4 regions of the Hydrogenophaga sedimenti genome follow, and region 4 is predicted to be linked to each of the others. Evidence: predicted binding sites of a transcription regulator. Region 4 holds the regulator's gene; each other region holds the start of a gene.

Region 1 (4,826 bases), on a different contig from region 4:
ACATTGCGCTGGCCGGACAGGCTGCCGGTCTTCCGCTGGCAGAAGCCAAGAAAGCCGGAGCCGTGCTGGCCTATGGCAACTTCATCACCATCGCGCTGAACTTTGTCATTCTGGCCTTCGTCATCTTCATGCTGGTCAAGCAGATGAACCGCATGAAGAAGGAAGCCCCCCCGGCAGCGCCCGCCGCCCCGGCCGAAGACGTCGTCCTGCTGCGCGAAATCCGCGACAGCCTGCGCAAATAAGCGCGACGGTTCCGAAAGCCGCCTGCATCCCCCCGGATGCAGGCGGCTTTTTTCATGGGGTGCCGGCGCTCATCGCCAACGCAGCGTCGATAGCGGCCAGCAGGCTGGAGGGATCGGCCTGCCCGGTGCCTGCAAGGTCGAATGCCGTGCCATGGTCCGGGCTGGTTCGGATCAGTGGAAGGCCCAGTGTTGTATTGACGCCATGCTCCAGGCCAAGCAGCTTGATCGGGATCAAGCCCTGGTCGTGGTACATCGCGATCACCACATCGAACGCACCCTGACGGGCCCGCATGAACACCGTGTCCGGCGCGTGCGGGCCACTGGCATCGATCCCCAGGGCACGTGCCGCGGCGACCGCCGGGGCGATGAGGTCGATGTCTTCGCGGCCGAACAGGCCGCCCTCGCCGGCGTGCGGGTTCAGTCCGGCGACAGCGATGCGCGCATGGGGCGTGCCGCAACGCGAAAAATGCGCCGCGGTGATCCGGATCGTGTCCAGGATCCGGTCGACGCTCAAGGAGTCCAGCGCCTCACGCAAGGACACGTGGATGCTGACCAGCACCGTCGCAAGGCCGGGAGCGCTCAGCATCATGCGGACTGGCATCCGGTCCACCGGCACACCCGCGTGTTCCGCCGCCAGCGCCTGCAGGTACTCGGTGTGCCCCGGATGCGGCAGCCCCGCGGCCGCGAGCGCCTCCTTGTGCACCGGCGCCGTCACCATCGCGCGGGCCACGCCCGCAAGGGTCCAGCCAGCGGCCCTCGCAATGCACTCGGCCGCCGCCCGCCCGGCGACACCACCGATCTTGCCCAAGGGCACCAGCGGATGGCGCCCGCAGGCCTGGAAGACGCGGATGGCCTGTGCACCGTCCAGGCGCGGCACATCTTCCGCATCCACCCCGCGCACCTGCGGCAAGGAGCCGCCCGAAAGCCCCGACAGCAGAGCGTGCGCCCGTTCCATCGAGGGAATGTCCCCGGCCACCACCACCTGCCCCAGCAACTCGGGACGCCGCGCCAGTGCCTGGACGACGATCTCAGGTCCGATGCCGGCCGGATCCCCCATGGTGATCACCAGTGGCCGGTGCAGGCCTTGTGAAGTCGTTCCGTCCATCGTCAGGCCGGATTGGGAATGTCGATGAACCGGTGCTCGATGCCGAGCCGGTCGGCCACGTCCTGCGCCACCGCCGGCGCGCCATAGCGCTCCGACGCATGGTGCCCGCAGGCGATGTAGGCCACGCCGCTCTCGCGCGCATAGTGCGCCTGGGGCTCGGAGATCTCGCCCGTGACGAACAGGTCCGCGCCCGCCGCGATGGCCGCCTCGAAATAGCCCTGGGCTCCCCCGGAGCACATGGCCACCCGCGCCACCGGTCGCCCCGGATCGCCCACGAACACGAGGTCACGGCCCAGGGACTGGCGCACCACGTCGGCAAAGGCCCCGGCCGTGGTCGGCGGACAGCGCCCCAGAACGCCCAGCGACTGGTCGCCGAAGCGCCCCTCTCCAGCGGCCCCGGACAGCGTCACGCCCAGGCGGAGCGCCAACTGCGCGTTGTTCCCCAGCACGGGATGGGCGTCCAGCGGCAGGTGGTAGGCAAACAAATTGATCTCGTGGGTCAGCAGACGGGAGAGGCGTTGCTTCATCCACCCGGTGACGCGCCCGTCCTGACCACGCCAGAACAGGCCATGGTGAACAAAGATGGCGTCCGCCCCCGCATCCACCGCGGCCTCGATCAGCGCCAGGCTGGCGGTCACACCGCTGACCAGCTTCCGCACTGTGGGCCGCCCTTCGACTTGCAGCCCGTTGGGGCCGTAGTCCTTGAACAGGGCAGGCTGAAGCAAACCATCAAAGGCCGCGAGCAAGGTCTCTCGTGGCACGCCATCGGGGCGAGTTGAAGACTGGGAGGACATCCGGACGACCAATGAAAAAGGCCCTTCTTCCCGCCGGATTGGCGAAAAGCAAGGCCTATTCTGTCACTGCCGCACACCACGTCGTGCGGCCCAGCGAACCGACGGTGACGCGCGTCAGCTGCGCCCGCTCACCGCGCGCTCGGATTCAGCCATCTTTCGATTGAAGAACCGGTAAAACCAGACCGCCATGCCCAGCGTGAATGCGATCACGCCCACACTGAACAGCCCATAGTCGGTCGAAAGAAGATCTGTCACGGCTTTCATTGGATGCTCCTGTCCTCGGAATCAACGGACTGCCATTGCAATCCCGATACCCCCCGGATGCATTGACCTGCGTCAATCGGCTTGAACTGAGAACGGCGGCAGTCATATACGGGACAATGTCTGACCTTGACCCGCCATTTGTTGTCCCGGTCCACCGCGGCACTTCTTCGTCATGAAACGCCTCTGGCTGCTCTTCGCACAAACCGTCACCGTTCTGGTCGCCGCCCTTTTTGTGGTGGCGACGCTCAAGCCTGAGTGGCTCAACCGCCGCCCGGGGCTGCCGATGGTGGTGCCCGTGATCGAATCGCCTGCCGGCAGTGCCGCCATGCCCGCCGGATCCGGGGGCAACAGCCTGCGCGAAGCCGCCAAGGTGGCCTCCCCCGCCGTGGTCAGCATCAACACCAGCAAGGCCCCGGAGAACCACCCGCAGAGCAACGACCCATGGTTCCGTTTCTTCTTCGGTGACCAGGCGCAGGGCCAGCCGCAGGCGGGTCTGGGATCGGGTGTGATCGTCAGCCAGGCGGGCTACATCCTGACCAACAACCATGTGATCGAGGAAGCCGATCAGATCGAGGTGCTGCTCAACGACGGCCGCAAGAGCGCCGCACAGGTGATCGGCACCGACCCCGAGTCGGACCTGGCCATCCTGAAGGTCGCGCTCACGGACCTGCCGGTGATCACGCTGGGCGATTCGGACGCCCTCTCGATCGGCGATCAGGTGCTGGCGATCGGCAATCCCTTCGGTGTCGGGCAGACCGTGACCAGCGGCATCGTCAGCGCCCTGGGCCGCACCCAGCTGGGCATCAACACCTTCGAGAACTTCATCCAGACCGATGCCGCCATCAACCCCGGCAACTCGGGCGGCGCACTGGTGGACATCCGGGGTCACCTGATGGGCATCAACACCGCGATCTATTCGCGCTCTGGCGGCTCCATGGGCATCGGCTTTGCCATTCCCACGTCGACGGCCCGCACCGTCATGGAAGCCATCGTGCGCGAAGGCAAGGTCACGCGCGGCTGGATCGGCGTGGAGCCCCAGGACCTGACACCGGAACTGGCCGAGAGTTTTTCCGTCCCGCCCGGCACCGGCGTCATCATCACCGGCGTGCTGCAGAACGGCCCGGCCGCGCAGGCCGGCATCCGCCCTGGAGATGTGGTCACACACGTGGGAGAAAAACCGGTGAGCAATGTGGCCCAGCTGCTGTCGGCCGTGGCCGCGCTGACCCCGGGCACACCGTCGACGCTGGAGGTCGTGCGCAAAGACGGCAAGCAGCGCGTCCAGATCACCCCCGGCAAGCGCAACCTGCCGAAACCGCCAGCCGCCGGCAACCGCTGAGGCTGCCGGACCGGGCTCAGGCAGCGTCGCTGGACGCTTCTTCTTCGGGTGCCTTGGTACTCTTGGCAAACCACATGGCGCCCCAGATGCCGAACTCGTAGAGCAGGCACATCGGCAGCGCCAGCGCCAGCTGGGACACCACATCGGGCGGCGTCACCACCGCAGCCACCACGAAGGCGACCACGATGAAGTAGCCGCGGAACTCCTTGAGCTGCTTGACGGTGACCATGTTCATCTTCACCAGCAGCACCACCACGATCGGCACCTGAAAAGCCAAGCCGAAAGCCAGGTAGAGCGACAGAATGGCCTCGACATACGAAGCGATGTCGGGCGTGGCGGCCACGCTCTTGGGCGTGAACTGCTGGATGAAGCCGAACATCTTGTCCAGCACGAAGAACTGCACGAACGCAATGCCGACATAGGCCAGCAAGCTGCCGACGATGATCAGCGGCACCGCAAAACGCTTCTCATGGCTGTACAGCCCGGGCGCCACGAAGGCCCAGATCTGGTACATCCACCAGGGCAGCGACATCAGCAACGCGGCCATCGCCAGCACCTTCAGCGGCACAAAGAACGGTGAGAACACGCCGATGGCGATCAGCTTGGCGTCGGGCGGCATGTGCGCCCGGATCGGCACCGCGATCAGGTCGATCAACCCCCCCGGGCCGGGCCAGATCGCCAGAATGGCCATGCACACCGCCAGGCCAATGACGCCGTAGAGCAGGCGGTCGCGCAGCTCCATCAGGTGCTGAACAAACGGCTGCTCGGAACCGGCGAGCTCGTCGGTGGACTTGTCAGAATCGGACATCAGCGGGGGGAAACGGAAGTGGAGCGCGGACGGAACCGCGCCACACGGGCCGCGCCGGACTGCGCGCGCGTGCGCACACCGGTACGGGCCTTGTACCAATGGGGCATGGCGGTCTGCTTGGTGCGCCAGTTCTTCTTGGGGTGCTTGTAGGTCGGGAAACTTCCGTCGCCCAGTGCGGAGAGATCGCTCCCCGACGACATGGCCGATCCGTTCAGCCCGGTCGTGGCCTCGGACCACGACTTCTCGAAATCGCTGGCGCCGGTGCTGACCGAAGACT
Region 2 (4,826 bases), on a different contig from region 4:
GCCACATCGTCCGGGTCCTGCAGGAAGGCCGGGTCGATCAGCGGCGCCGCCTGCGGATCGCTGCTGGCCAGCCGCAGCGTGCCGCGGCTTTTCGGTCGCAGCAGGCAGACGTGGCACGAATAGCCGTGGCCCAGCACCGTCTTGCGGCCGTGGTCGACCAGTTTGCCGACCACGAAGTGCAGCTGCAGATCCGGGATGGCTTCTTCGGGCGCGCTCCGGATGAAGCCGCCGGCCTCGGCGAAGTTGGTGGTCAGCATGCCGCTGCGCCGCTGCCGCCACTCGAACACACCCCGGACCATGTTGGCCACACCGCGCAGCGAGAGACCGAACAGGTTGGTCAGGCGCGGCGCGTTCACCACCATCACCACGTCCGGATGGTCGTGCAGGTTCTGGCCCACACCTTCGAGCGGGTGCACCACCGCGATGCCATGTTCCTGCAGGTGCAGCACCGGCCCGATGCCCGAGAGCATCAGCAGCTGCGGCGACCCAAACGCACCAGCACTGAGCAGCACCTCGCCGCCGGGCTTGAGCATGAGCGTCTGCAGGTGACCGCGCCCGCCGTCCGGCCGGTACTCGACCCCGACGGCGCAGGGCCGCCCATCGCGCAACTCCGTCAGCACCCGCGTCGTCAGCGCACCGGTGATCACCTGCAGGTTGGGCCGGCCCAGGTGTGGCGTGAGGTAGGCCTTGGCGGCGCTGAAGCGTTCGCCGTTCTTGTGGGTCACCTGGTAGGCCCCGATGCCTTCCTGCTCCGGACCGTTGAAGTCGGTGTTGAGCGGGTAGCCGGCCTGGCGCCCCGCCTCGATGAAGTCGGGCAGCACCGGATTGGGCGAGCGCAGGTCCATCACGTTGAGCGGCCCACCCGTGCCATGCAGGGCATCGGCGCCGCGCTCGTTGTGTTCGGCGCGCTTGAAGTACGGCAGCACCCCGGCAAACGACCAGCCCGGATTGCCCTGCGCCGCCCAGCCGTCGTAGTCGCTCGCATGGCCGCGCGCGTAGATCATGGCGTTGATCGAGCTCGAACCGCCGAGCACCTTGCCGCGCGGCTGGTAGCCGCGCCGCCCGTGCAGGCCGGGCTGCGGCACCGTCGAATAGTCCCAGCCGTTGAGCTGGTACTTGGCCATGACGGCGAGGCCCGCAGGGCAGTGGATCAGCACGCTGCGATCGGCCGGCCCGGCCTCCAGCAGGACCACCCGGACCGCCGGGTCCTCGCTCAGCCGGCCGGCCAGCACACTGCCGGCGGAGCCCCCGCCGACGACGATGTAATCGAACATGAAGTCTCCTGGCGTCGCGCGCCTGTCATGCCGGTGCAAGACGCTGCGCGACAATGCCGGTCAAGGTAGCACAGGCCTTTTCGCCACAGTAGGCTGGCCCGCCTAGAGCGCCTCCGTCTTTTCCCTCATCTTCCAGGAGTGATTTCCACATGAGCAGCATCCAGACCGTCGGCATCATCGGCGCCGGCACCATGGGCAACGGCATCGCACAGGCCTGCGCCGTCAGCGGCATCCGCGTCGTCATGGTCGACGTGGCCCAGGCCGCGGTCGACAAGGGCCTGGCCACGGTCGCCGGCAGCCTGGACCGCCTGATCAAGAAAGAAAAGCTGAGCGCCGAAGGCAAGGCCGCCGCGCTGGCCCTGATCAAGGGTTCGACCAGCTACGACGACCTCAAGGGCGCGCAACTCGTCATCGAGGCCGCGACCGAAAACGAAGGCCTGAAGCTCAAGATCCTGCAGCAGCTCGACGGCATCCTCGCGCCCGAAGTGATCGTCGCCACCAACACCAGCTCGATCAGCATCACCAAGCTGGCCGCCGCCACCCAGCGCGCCGACCGCTTCATCGGCATGCACTTTTTCAACCCGGTGCCGATGATGGCGCTGGTGGAAATCATCCGCGGCCTGCAGACCAGCGACGCCACCCACGATGCCGTCAAGGCCCTGGCCGAGGCGCTGGGCAAGACGCCGATCACGGTGAAGAACGCGCCGGGTTTTGTGGTCAACCGCATCCTGGTGCCCATGATCAACGAAGCCTTCTTCGTGCTGGCCGAAGGCGTGGCCACGCCGGAAGACATCGACGCCGGCATGAAGCTGGGCACCAACCAGCCCATCGGGCCGCTGGCGCTGGCCGACATGATCGGCCTGGACGTCTGCCTGGCCGTGATGAACGTCTACATGGCCGAGTTCAACGACAGCAAGTACCGCCCCGCCCCGCTGCTCAAGGAGCTGGTGGCGGCCGGCTGGCTGGGCCGCAAGACCGGCCGCGGCGTGTATACGTACTGAGTCCCCCCCCCCCGCGCCGCCTGCGGCGTCACCCCCCAGGGGGCGGCACTGGCGGCCCGGCAAAGCCGGTTCCGCGGTGCCCTGGACCAACTCCCTTCCGGCGAGAGGTGTCTTCAACCGAGGATGCGGTGGAACCGGCTTTGCCGGGCCACTCGCATCGCCCCCTGGGGGTGACGCCGAAGGCGGCGCGGGGGGAGCCATTTCTTGCGCCAGATCAATTTGCGGCGGCGCAGCATCCTCAGAATGAACCCATCTTTTCTGAGGAGTTCGCCATGAGTGCCGCACCCGTTTCCATCGCCGTCTTCGAGTTCCTCGACAGCACCCACCAGGACATCCAGGCCCAGGTGCGCCAGCTGCATGCGCTGGTCGATGCCATCGAGGCCGACGGTCTGAGCCAGGCCAACCGCGCCCAGGCGCGGCGCGTGCTCGACTACTTCAGCCGCGAAGCGCGCCAGCACCACCTCGACGAAGAAAAGCACATCTTCCCGCCCCTGCTCGCCAGCCAGGACCCGGCCATCGTGCAGGCGACCGAACACCTGATCCAGGACCACGGCTGGCTGGAGGAGAACTGGATCCAGATCGCCCCCTCGCTCGAAGCGGCCACCAACGGCAACCTCTGGTTCGACACCGCCGAACTGCGGCACGCGCTGGAGGTGTTTGAAGCGCTGTACCTCGACCACATCCTGCTCGAAGAATCGATCGCCTACCCCGAGGCCAGGAAGCGCCTGCAGGGTCTGGACACCCTGGGCATGGGCCGCGAGATGGCCAGGCGCCGGGCACTGGAGCGCGACGAGGTGCGCGCCCGGGCCTGAGCGGAAACAACCCCGCCGTCGCACGGGCCGGCGGCGGCCCGTACACTGCCCTGCTCCCGAACAGGACAGTGAGCCATGAGCAGTCACGACTTCGACCTTTTTGTCATCGGCGGCGGCAGCGGCGGTGTGCGCGCCGCCCGCATGGCCGCACAACGCGGCGCCCGCGTCGCCCTGGCCGAGATGCTGGGCCAGGACGGCCTCGGCGGCACCTGCGTCAACGTCGGCTGCATCCCCAAGAAGCTCTACAGCTACGCCGCGCACTACCACGCCGCGTTCGAGGAATCGCGCGGCTTCGGCTGGGAGCTGGACACGGCGCCCCGCTTCCAGTGGGCCACGCTCAAGGCCAACCGGGCCAAAGAGATCACGCGCCTGAACGGCGTCTACGGCAACCTGCTGCGCGGCTCGGGCGTCACGGTGTTCAACGGCTTTGCCCGCCTCGACGGCGAGCACCGCATCACCCTGGCCACGCTGAACGCCGACGGCTCGCCCGGCCACCAGAGCTTCACCGCGGCACACATCCTGATCGCCACCGGCGGCACGCCGCACGTGCCGCATTTCGTCGGCCGCGAGCACGTCATCACCTCCAACGAGGTGTTCGACCTGGAGCCGTTCCCGCAGCGCCTGCTGATCGTGGGCGGCGGCTACATCGCCTGCGAATTCGCCTCGATCTTCAACGGCCTGGGCGCCAAGGTCACCCAGCTCTACCGCGGCGAACAGGTGCTGCGCGGTTTCGACGACGAGATCCGGCATTTCGTGGCCGGCGAGATGCAGAAATCCGGTGTCGATCTGCGGCTGAACGCGGGCGTGGTCGACATCCGGAAAACGGACGAGGGACTGCGCGCCGAACTGGAGGATGGCAATGTGGTGCTGGCCGACGCGGTGCTCTACGCCACCGGTCGCACGCCCAACGTGCAGGGCCTGGGGCTGGACGCGGCGGGCGTGGCACAGGGCGCACAGGGCGAGGTGCTGGTCGACGAGCACTACCGGACCAATGTGCCGCATGTCTACGCGGTCGGCGACGTGACCAGCCGCGTGCAGCTCACGCCGGTCGCGCTGGGCGAGGCGATGGTGGTGGTCGACCAGCTGTTCGGTCCCGCCGCCGGCAAGCCGCCGCGCAGCATGGGCTACGACTTCATCCCGACGGCCGTGTTCACCCACCCGAGCATCGGCACCGTGGGCCTGAGCGAAGCGCAGGCGCGCGAGCGCTTCGGCGACGTCACGATCTTCCGCAGCGAATTCAAGGCGCTGCGCCACACGCTCTCGGGCAGCAGCGAACGCACGCTGATGAAGCTGGTGGTCGACACCGCGAGCGACCGCGTGGTCGGCCTGCACATGGTCGGCGCCGAGGCCGGCGAGATCGTGCAGGGCTTCGCGGTCGCCATGAAGGCCGGCGCGACCAAGGCCGTGTTCGACGCCACCATCGGCATCCACCCGACCGCCGCCGAAGAGTTCGTGACCATGCGCGAACCCGTCAGGAACTGAGGCCCCCACGCTCCGCCGCTGTGCGGGTCGCTGCCCCCCGAGGGGGCTGGGCCTGCCTTGGGGCGGCCCGGCGGCTGGCCCATCGGCCCCCACGCTCCGCCGCTTCCCTCCGCGCGTTCAGGCGCTGCCCATCCACACCACCCCGGCCGCCACCACCAGGGTGTGCAGCCACAGGCCCGGCGCGAGCGCGCGCAGGTAGGGCCATCCGCCAGTCAGCCACGCGGTCAGGCTCTTGCTGCCGGCGTGCACCAGCAGGG
Region 3 (4,826 bases), on a different contig from region 4:
TGCGTGCCCTTGACCTCGGCGCCGCGCGGGCGGATGCGCGAGAAGTCGTAGCCGACACCGCCACCGCGGCGCATGGTTTCGGCGGCTTCGCGCAGGGCCTCGTAAATGCCCGGGAAGCCTTCGTCGTCGAAGCCCTGGATGCAGTCGCCCACGGGCTGCACGAAGCAGTTGATCAGCGTGGCCTGGATGTCGGTGCCGGCGGCACTCATGATCCGGCCGGCGCCGATGGCGCCCGCATACAGGTTGTCGAGGAACTTGCGTTCCCATTCGGCGCGGATGGCTTCTTTTTCCACCGAAGCCAGGGCCTTGGCCACCCGGCGGTAGAGATCGTCGATGCCGGTTTCACCGGGCTTGAGGTATTTTTCTTCCAGCACATCGAGGCTGATGGGCTGGGGGTCCCGGAGCTGCTGTGCTCCGGGGCTGGGGTCGCGCTTCATGCGAGGGCTCCTGTCTTGAAGGCGTGGGATGGTACAGCTTCCGAGCCGGCCGGGAGAGCTCCCGACATCATCCAGAACATCAGATCATGGACCGATCGGATGTCCTTGCCAAACGGCAGGGTACCGGCGCCGCGGAAGAAAAGCCCCCGGTCTTCGTCGCCTTCCATCGCATGGGCCAGCTGCTGGTCGATGCAGAACTGGCCCATATCGGCCTTGCCATCCCGCAATCCGCAATGCGCCAAGCAGTCGAAGGCCATGTTGCAGTGGGTCTTGACGTGGGCCACCTCCTTCAGCTTGGGCTCCACCCGCAGGTACTTTTCCAGCCAGTGAGTGCGCACTCCGCGCGCCGGCAGCCCGGCCACGCTGATGAATTCGACGATGTCCTCGGGCCGGGCTTCGGCCAGCACCTTCTTGAACGTCGGGTCGGCGTCGCACTCGAGGGTGACCGCGAACGCGGTGCCCATCTGCACCGCACTGGCGCCCAATCCCTGCAGCCGGATGAGGTCTTCCCGCCGGGAAATGCCGCCGGCGGCGATCAAGGGAATCTTTCCTTCCAGTCCGGCCGATTTGAAAAATTCCAGGGTCTGCGGGATCACGGTCTCGAATTCGAAGCGCGGGTCCTGCAGGTCGGCCACCTTGGCGGCGCCCAGGTGGCCACCGGCCAGGCGGGGGTGCTCGATCACGATGGCGTCGGGCAGACGGCCTTTTTTCTCCCACTTCTTGACGATCAGCTGGATGCCGCGCGCGTCCGACAGGATGGGGATCAGCGCCGTGTCCGGGTGGTCCTTGGCGATTTCAGGCAGGTCCAGCGGCAGGCCGGCGCCGACCACCACCGCGTCGGCGCCACTCTCCAGCGCCTGCCGCACATAGATCTCGTAGGCCGACAGGGCCTTCATGATGTTCACCGCGACCGCGCCTCGGCCCTGCGAGAGCAGCCGGGCACGGCGGATCTCGCGGTCCAGCGCGACCAGGTTGGCGGTGTCGATGCGCGCGCGGGCGTCGGGCTCCTTGCCGTTTTCCAGGTGCGCGGTCTGCGCCATCAGGTCCGGGTGCAGACGGCGCAGGTCCACCGACGACACAGTGCCGACCCCACCCAGCGAGGCGACCGCGCCGGCCAGTCCGCCGGCCGAGACGCCCACGCCCATGCCGCCCTGCACCACCGGGACCAGCTCCCGGCCCTTGAGGCTCCACGACCGCATGCCGCCTTCGTGCGCCAGCCGCATCAACGCGTCGGCGCGGGCTGCCGCTTCGCCGTCCACAGGCGAAACCGCCCCCATCTCATCTCGTGCATTCATCGTGTCTGTCCCGTTGGGCGGCGCAAAAAACCGCTGGAGGAGCGTACCGACGACGACCCGCGGGCGCCTTGTTCTGGGTCAAGAATTTCTGTCGACGCCTGTGAAAACATCCAGTTGCCAGCCTGGGGCCGTGCCTGCACCGGGTTGCGACAGATCAAGCCACGGCGCCCTTGACGCGGGTCAAGCACAGGGCTTCGGGGCGGGGCTATGGTCGCGCCTTCTTTCCGCCGCTCGCCGGCCAACACTCCACGGCTTCCCTATGGATCTCGTCTGCCCCGCCGGCAGCCTGCCCGCCCTCAAGACCGCCATCGACCACGGCGCCAGCTGCGTCTACCTGGGCCTGCGCGACGCGACCAATGCGCGCAACTTCGCCGGCCTGAACTTCGACGACGCCGGCATCGCCAGCGGCATCGCCTACGCCCACCACCGCGGCCGCCAGGTCTTCATGGCCATCAACACCTATCCGCAGGCCGATCAGCCGCAGCGCTGGCAGCAGGCGCTGGACAAGGCGGTGACGCTGGGCGTGGACGCGGTGATCCTGGCCGACCCCGGACTGATGCAGTACGCGGTGCAGCGCCACCCGCGGCTGCGGCTGCACCTGTCGGTGCAAGGCTCGGCCACCAACCACGAGGCCATCAACTTCTACCACCGGCAGTTCGGCATCGCGCGCGCCGTGCTGCCGCGCGTGCTCTCGCTCGAACAGGTGCGCCTGCTGGTGCAGAAGACGCCGGTGGAGATCGAGGTCTTCGGCTTCGGCAGCCTGTGCGTGATGGTCGAGGGCCGCTGCGCGCTCTCGTCCTACGTGACCGGCGAATCGCCCAACACGCACGGCGTGTGCTCGCCCGCCAAGGCGGTGCGCTGGCAGGAGACGCCCCGGGGGCTGGAGTCGCGGCTGAACGGCGTGCTGATCGACCGCTACGCGCCGGGCGAGAGCGCCGGCTACCCGACGCTGTGCAAGGGCCGCTTCGACGTCGAGGACGACCACAGCTACTACGCGATCGAGGAGCCGACCAGCCTCAACACCCTGTCGCTGCTGCCGCAGCTGGCGCAGATGGGCGTGCGCGCCATCAAGATCGAAGGCCGCCAGCGCAGCCCGGCCTATGTGGCGCAGGTCACCCAGGTCTGGCGCGAGGCCATCGACCAGTGCGCGGCCCAGCCCCAGCACTACACGCCCAAGGGCCAGTGGATGGCCGCACTCGACCAGGTGGCCGAAGGCCAGCAACACACCCTCGGCGCCTACCACCGCCCTTGGAAATGACCATGCAACTCTCTCTGGGCCCTTTGCAGTATTACTGGCCGCGCGGCACGGTGTTCGACTTCTACGAGGCCATGGCCGCGACGGCGGTGGACACCGTCTACCTCGGCGAGGTCACCTGCTCGCGCCGGCACGAGCTGCGCCTGTCGGACTGGCTGGACGTGGCGCAGCTGCTGAAAGAGGCGGGCAAGACGGTGGTGCTGTCGACCATGGTGCTGCTCGAATCGGGCTCGGACGTGGGCGCGATGCAGAAGATCGCCGCGAACGAGGACTTCCTTGTGGAGGCCAACGACATGGGCGCGGTCGGCGCGCTGGCCGGGCAGCGGCCCTTCGTCGCCGGGCCGCACCTGAACCTCTACAACGCCCCCTCGCTGCGCTGGTTGGCGGAGCAGGGCGCCATGCGCTGGGTCGCGCCACTGGAGATGAAGCGCGACGACCTCGCCCTGCTGCAGCGCGAGCGCCCGGCCGGCCTGCAGACCGAGGTGTTCGTGCACGGCCGGCTGCCGCTGGCGTTTTCGGCCCGCTGCTTCACCGCGCGCCACCGCAACCTGCCCAAGGACGACTGCCAGTTCAGCTGCCTTGACCACCCCGACGGCCTGATGCTGCAGACCCGCGAGCAGGCCGACTTCCTGGTGCTCAACGGCATCCAGACCCAGTCGGCCCGGGTGCACAGCCTGATCGACGCCTGGGACGACCTGGTCGCGCTCGGCGTGGACGTGGCCCGCATCAGTCCGCAGGCGCGGCACACGGCCGAGACCGTGGCGCTGTACGACGCGCTGCGCCGCGGCGCACTCGCACCGGACGCAGCGCGCCAGGCCCTGCTGCCGCTGCTGCCCGCGTCGGGCGACGGCCAGCCCGACTGCAACGGCTACTGGCACGGCCGGCCGGGGCTGGAGCGGGTCGAAACCTCCCACGCGGTTCCCGCCTGACGCCATGGTGCACGGCGAACGTTTCAACAGCATCAGCCACCTGGTCGGGGGGCTTCTGTCCGTGGCCGGCGCCGCGGTGCTCATCACCCACGCCTCGCTGCAGGGCGATGCGTGGCGCATCGTGGCCTTCAGTGTCTACGGCGCCATGCTCATCGCGCTGTACCTGGCCTCGACGCTCTACCACTCGCTGATCGGCCGCGCCAAGGCGGTGTTCCAGAAACTGGACCACTGCAGCATCTACCTGCTGATCGCCGGCAGCTACACGCCGTTTGCGCTGGTGTCGCTGCGCGGCCCCTGGGGCTGGACGCTGCTGGGCGTGGTCTGGTCGCTGGCCGTGCTGGGCATCGCGCAGGAAATCTGGCTGGCCCGCGGCGCGCGGCGCCTGTCGCTGGCGCTGTATGTGCTCATGGGCTGGCTGGCGCTGGCGGCGGTGGTGCCGCTGTGGCAGGCGCTGGGGCCAGGCGGATTCGCCTGGCTGGCCGCCGGCGGCGCGCTCTACACCGGCGGCGTCGCCTTCTACGTGGCCGACGGGCGGCTGCGCCACAGCCACGGCATCTGGCACCTGTTCGTGCTCGGTGGCAGTGCCTGCCACTTCTTCACCTTCCTGCTCTACGTGGCCTGAGGCCATGCCGCCCTCCATGACTGCTGCCCCCTCCGAACGCCGCTTCACCGTGCCGCCCCCGCTGGCCCGCCTGCTCACCCAGCTGCCGCCCTACCCCGGCTCGCTGCTGCTGGTCACCGGTTTGAACCTGGTGCTGGCGCGCCAGCTGCCGGCCGACGTGGGCGCGCACCTGGACGGCCGGCGCTTCCGCATCCAGGTGCGTGACGCGGGCCTGCGCTTCGACTTCCGCTGGCAGGACGGCCAGTTCCGCGCCTGCGCGCCGCAACAGGCCGCCGACCTGACACTGAG
Region 4 (4,826 bases):
GGGGCTGGTGAAATACTCGACCCAGAACGGGGTGGCCCAGGGCTGGACGCGTGACCAGATGATCCGCCATGCTTTCCGGCCCCGTGTACTGGTGTACTCCGCCATCCTGGGGGCCATCACACTGGCCGTGTTCGTCAGTCTGTTCTTGCGCACCCCGCTCAAAGTCGATGTGATCCGGGACCGTGGCGCGCTGGCCCGCATGGTGGAGCAGGGGCGCATTGAAAACGTCTTCCGGCTCCAGATCATGAACGCGACCGAGTCGACGCAACACTATTCGATCAGCGTGGATGGCCTTGAGGGCGTCGTGATCGCTTCGGAGAGCTCCGCGGAGGTCCTGCCGACGGAGGTTCGCTCTGTCGCCGTCCGGGTCCAGACTCCGCCCAATGTGGCGCCAGCGGGCTCCCATCCGATTCGTTTCACCATCCGGTCCCAGGGACCGGAGGTGGCGCAGGTGGTGGAAAAGGCCGTTTTCATCGTTCCGCGCTAAACTGAAAGCACATTCCCATGCAAACCGTCATGTCTGCCCAACCTGCTGCCCCTGCCTCCCCAAACCGCACCCCCTGGTGGAAAGTGCCCCACATGTGGATGGTGGTCGGCGGCCCTCTGGCGGTGGTGGTGGCCAGCGTGGTGACATTCGTGATCGCTGCCAGCCATCCTGACCCTGTGCTCAACAAGGCGGACTACGAACGTGATCTTGCGGCGGCCCAGCGGCTGCAAGGGCAGGCGAGGGTGGACGCATTGATCACCCTGCAGCCGGCCGGCCAGGCACGCAACCACGCGGCCTCGCCGGTGGCTGGAACCACCGACCCGACCAAATAAGCGCCTCACCCACCCGTTGAGGCCTCAGACGAACAAGGAGACAGTTCATGAAGACTCAACGGTGGATGTGGATCGCGTGGCCAGCCTTTCTGGTCGCTGCTGTGCTGGAGATGATCGTGTTTGCGATGGTCGATCCTGGTGACCTTCACTGGTTTGGAAACCCGTTGGGGCTTTCGCGGCAGGCGATCTACACACTTGCCTTTTTTGTCTTCTGGGGCGTCACCATGGCCTCCAGTGCGCTGACCACGCTGTTGGCCATGTCCCCTTTCGAGGTCAATCGTTGCCCGGTTCCAGAGTCGCAACGTCCCGAGGACTGCGCCAGAAACGGGCAGTGCTGTTGAGAAGACTTCTGGTCTGAACAACAAAAAGCCCCGCATCAGCGGGGCTTTCTTCATGAGGTGCAGTGCTGCTGCTCAGCGGCAGGTCTGCGGATTCACGATCAGCTTGAGTGCGTCGGTGTTCTTGATGTGCACGTAGCGCTGCTTGACTTCGATGATGCCCTCGTCGACAAACTTGGAGAAGGTCCGGCTGACCGTTTCCAGCTTCATGCCCAGGTAACTGCCGATCTCTTCGCGCGTCATCCGCAGGATGAGTTCGGACTGGGAAAAACCACGTGCATGCAGGCGCTGCACCAGATTCAGCAGAAACGCCGCCAGACGCTCTTCCGCACGCATGCTGCCCAGCAGCAGCATCACGCTGTGGTCTCGCACGATTTCCCGGCTCATGATCTTGTGCACATGGTGCTGCAAGGTGGTGAACTCACGCGAGAGTTCTTCCACCTGGTCGAACGGCATGACACAGACCTCGGCATCTTCCAGGGCGATGGCGTCGCAGGAATGGCGGTCGCTGACGATGCCATCCATGCCAATGATCTCGCCCGTCATCTGGAACCCGGTGACCTGGTCTCTGCCATCCGCGGTGGTGACGCTGGTCTTGAAGAATCCAGAGCGCACCGCGTACAGCGAGGTGAACTTGTCCCCCGTGTTGAACAGTGCCGACCCGCGCTTGATGCGCCGGCGGGTCGAGATCACGTTGTCGAGCTTGTTCATCTCTTCGGGGTTGAGCCCCATGGGCAAGCACAACTCCCGCAGGTTGCAGCTCGAACAAGCCACTTTGATGCTTTGAATATCCATAATTCTTCCGGAATTGGGGCGAAGCTTAACCCATGGCTGGTGCCAGCATCAAGGCGTGGCGGGAAGCAGCAAGGGCGGCAGGGGGAAAACCCGAGAGGCTGAGGACCCCTTGATCAAGATCAAGGGCCTCGCCGGAGCCTTGGGGCACATTCGTCGCCTGCACTGGAGAATTGTTTGTGAGTCACGCCATTTCCGACGAATTGCTCAAGCGATTTGACATCCCCGGCCCCCGCTACACGTCGTACCCGACGGCGGACCGCTTTGTCGAAGCCTTTACGGAAGCCGATTACATCCAGGCACTGGAGCAGCGCCGGGCCGGCTCTCTGGCATTGCCGCTGTCGCTGTATGTGCACATCCCTTTCTGTGAATCGGTGTGCTACTACTGCGCCTGCAACAAGGTCATCACGAAACACCACGAGCGCGCGGCCGAATACCTGCGGTATCTGTCGCGGGAAGTCGAACTGCAGGTGCAGCACTTCGGCAAGGGACACAGCGTCTCCCAGCTGCACCTGGGCGGCGGCACGCCCACCTTCCTTTCCGACACGGAGCTCGAAGACCTGCTGGCCATGATCCGGCGCAACTTCACCTTGGTGCCGGGCGGGGAATATTCGATCGAGGTGGATCCGCGCACGGTGACGGGACAGCGTCTGCAGACCTTGGCCCGGCTGGGCTTCAACCGGCTGAGTTTCGGCGTGCAGGATTTTGATCCGGCGGTCCAGAAGGCCGTGCACCGCGTTCAGCCGGTGGAGCAGGTGTTCGAACTGGTCGAAACCGCTCGCAAGATCGGCTTCGAATCGGTCAACGTCGATCTGATCTACGGCCTGCCGCTGCAGACGCCCGAGTCCTTCGCCCGTACGCTGGCACAGGTCAACCAGTTGCGGCCGGACCGCATCGCGCTTTACGCCTATGCCCACCTGCCGACACGCTTCAAGCCGCAACGGCGCATCGTGGCGGCGGAGTTGCCCAGTGGCGGCGACAAGTTGTCGATGCTGTCGGCTTCGCTGGATGCGATGAGCGAGGCGGGCTATGTGTATGTGGGCATGGACCACTTTGCCCTGCCGACCGACGCGCTGGCCGTGGCCAAGCGCCAGGGACGTCTGCACCGGAATTTCCAGGGGTACAGCACACAGCCGGACTGCGACCTCATTGCTCTGGGTGTTTCCGCGATTGGCCGCATCGGGGCCACTTACAGCCAGAACGCGAAGACGATCGAAGAGTATTACGACGCACTCGACCAGGGGCGCCTGCCGATCGTGCGCGGCCTGGCGCTGACACGGGACGACCTGTTGCGCCGCTCGGTCATCATGTCGCTGATGTGCCAGGGCCAATTGCAGTTCGAATCCATCAATCTGGGTCATCTGATCGACTGCAAAACCTACTTTGCCAGGGAGCTCGAGGTCCTCCAGGACTATGCGAAGCAAGGGCTGGTTCGGATCGACGAGTCGGGTGTCGAAGTGACGGCGGCTGGCTGGTATCTGGTGCGTGCCATCGCCATGGTGTTCGACAAGAATCTCCAGGTGGATCAGGACCGCGCCAGGTTCTCCAAGATCATCTGAGCGGCACCGGTTCGACAGGCGCGGCGGGTGCGCGCCTGCTAGAGTTCCCGCATGCAAACCTCCATGGCCCTGACGGCCCTGTTCATGGGCATCGCCGGTGGTCCGCATTGCGTGGCCATGTGTGGTGCTGCGTGCGCCGGCATCAGCCGCGGTGCGGCCGGGCAGAAAAGCAGCAACGTCGCCTTGCTGACCTTCCAGGTCAGCCGCATGGTGGGCTATGCGACCTTCGGCGCGTTTGCCGCCGGTTCGGTGCAGGGGCTGGCCTGGCTGGGCACCAATACGGCGGTCATCCGCCCTGTCTGGGCCATGTTCCACGTCGCGGCCCTGTTGCTGGGCATCGTGCTGCTCTGGCAGGCCCGGCAGCCGGCATGGCTGGACGGTGTGGCACAAGGGGTCTGGCGTCGCACGAGACCGATGCTGCACCGCCTGGGTGGCCGTGCGCCTATGGTCCTGGGCGTGGCCTGGGCCCTGATGCCCTGCGGGCTGCTGTACTCGGCGTTGATGGTGGCCTCGCTGTCTGCGAGCGCGTTGCAGGGCGCGATGATCATGGCCCTGTTTTCCGTCGGCACTTCACTGTCGCTGACGATCGGGCCGTGGCTGCTGTTGCGCCTGAAGGGCGATGGCTCGGGCGGGTGGGGCATCCGGCTGGCGGGGTTGGCACTGGCGGCCACTTCGGGCTGGGCGCTCTGGATGGGCCTCACCAACCCCACGGGACTGTGGTGTGCCTGATCAGGAGGCCCTGCTCGGCAGCGTCGCCAGAACGAGCCCCAGCAGGGCCACCGCGAACGCCACGATCTGGCCCGGTGTCAGGGTCTCGCCCAGGAAGATGACGCCCACGGCGGCCGCGCTGACGGGCAGCATGACCGTGAAGACGCCGGCCCGCGACGCGGGAATCGACTTCAGACCGGTCATCCAGAGCCAGACGGTCCACATGCTTGCGGCGAGCGCATAGAAGACCAGCAACGCCCAGAGCGGCGGGGCGACGTTCGCGAAGGCGAAGTCCCTGGCCGCCCAGATGCCCATCGGCGTCACCAGGACGAATCCCCACAGATTGATGATGGCCGAGATGCGCTTGGGGCCAAGGCCTTCGGTGAGCCGCTTTCCGATGACCACATAGGAGGCTTCGCACACCACTGCCGCGAAGACCAGGATGTTGCCCCAGACTTGCCGCGAGAGTCCAAGCAAGGCTTCGGGGTCGCCATGGCTGGAGGGGCCCGATTTCTGCATGGAAAACAGGCCGATGCCCACCGCGGCGCAAACAATGCCCGCCGCGGTTTGCCGGGTGAGTCGCTCCCTCAGAAAGACCCATGAGAGCACG

What was found. Region 4 encodes FNR, which switches genes on or off when oxygen is low (the NO sensors DNR and NnrR bind a similar motif). Its sites were predicted from a motif close to TTGATNNNNATCAA; they were not measured.
Region 1: ACS5NL_RS11390 (DUF3149 domain-containing protein) is a predicted target of FNR. The motif match lies at 2,468-2,481, and genes of this name have one in related genera.
Region 2: ACS5NL_RS06605 (hemerythrin domain-containing protein) is a predicted target of FNR. The motif match lies at 2,480-2,493, and genes of this name have one in related genera.
Region 3: ubiU (ubiquinone anaerobic biosynthesis protein UbiU) is a predicted target of FNR. The motif match lies at 1,903-1,916, and genes of this name have one in related genera.

The regions. Positions count from the first base shown of each region.
Region 1 covers NZ_JBPZHA010000006.1:47,984-52,809, forward strand. The annotation lists gene mscL (large conductance mechanosensitive channel protein MscL) at 1-242, shown strand, start outside; gene pdxA (4-hydroxythreonine-4-phosphate dehydrogenase PdxA) at 295-1,347, opposite strand; gene ACS5NL_RS11385 (Nif3-like dinuclear metal center hexameric protein) at 1,350-2,141, opposite strand; gene ACS5NL_RS11390 (DUF3149 domain-containing protein) at 2,256-2,405, opposite strand; gene ACS5NL_RS11395 (trypsin-like peptidase domain-containing protein) at 2,578-3,741, shown strand; gene tatC (twin-arginine translocase subunit TatC) at 3,758-4,549, opposite strand; gene tatB (Sec-independent protein translocase protein TatB) at 4,549-4,826, opposite strand, start outside.
Region 2 covers NZ_JBPZHA010000003.1:315,058-319,883, forward strand. The annotation lists gene ACS5NL_RS06595 (GMC family oxidoreductase) at 1-1,274, opposite strand, end outside; gene ACS5NL_RS06600 (3-hydroxybutyryl-CoA dehydrogenase) at 1,424-2,275, shown strand; gene ACS5NL_RS06605 (hemerythrin domain-containing protein) at 2,548-3,087, shown strand; gene gorA (glutathione-disulfide reductase) at 3,163-4,569, shown strand; gene ACS5NL_RS06615 (DUF4010 domain-containing protein) at 4,687-4,826, opposite strand, start outside.
Region 3 covers NZ_JBPZHA010000001.1:377,402-382,227, reverse strand. The annotation lists gene ACS5NL_RS01825 (adenosylcobalamin-dependent ribonucleoside-diphosphate reductase) at 1-437, opposite strand, end outside; gene ACS5NL_RS01820 (NAD(P)H-dependent flavin oxidoreductase) at 434-1,660, opposite strand; gene ubiU (ubiquinone anaerobic biosynthesis protein UbiU) at 1,992-2,990, shown strand; gene ACS5NL_RS01810 (U32 family peptidase) at 2,993-3,916, shown strand; gene trhA (PAQR family membrane homeostasis protein TrhA) at 3,921-4,538, shown strand; gene ubiT (ubiquinone anaerobic biosynthesis accessory factor UbiT) at 4,555-4,826, shown strand, end outside.
Region 4 covers NZ_JBPZHA010000007.1:203,473-208,298, reverse strand. The annotation lists gene ccoG (cytochrome c oxidase accessory protein CcoG) at 1-487, shown strand, start outside; gene ACS5NL_RS13645 (hypothetical protein) at 580-819, shown strand; gene ACS5NL_RS13640 (hypothetical protein) at 867-1,160, shown strand; gene fnr (fumarate/nitrate reduction transcriptional regulator Fnr) at 1,233-1,952, opposite strand; gene hemN (oxygen-independent coproporphyrinogen III oxidase) at 2,129-3,508, shown strand; gene ACS5NL_RS13625 (sulfite exporter TauE/SafE family protein) at 3,560-4,237, shown strand; gene ACS5NL_RS13620 (DMT family transporter) at 4,238-4,826, opposite strand, start outside.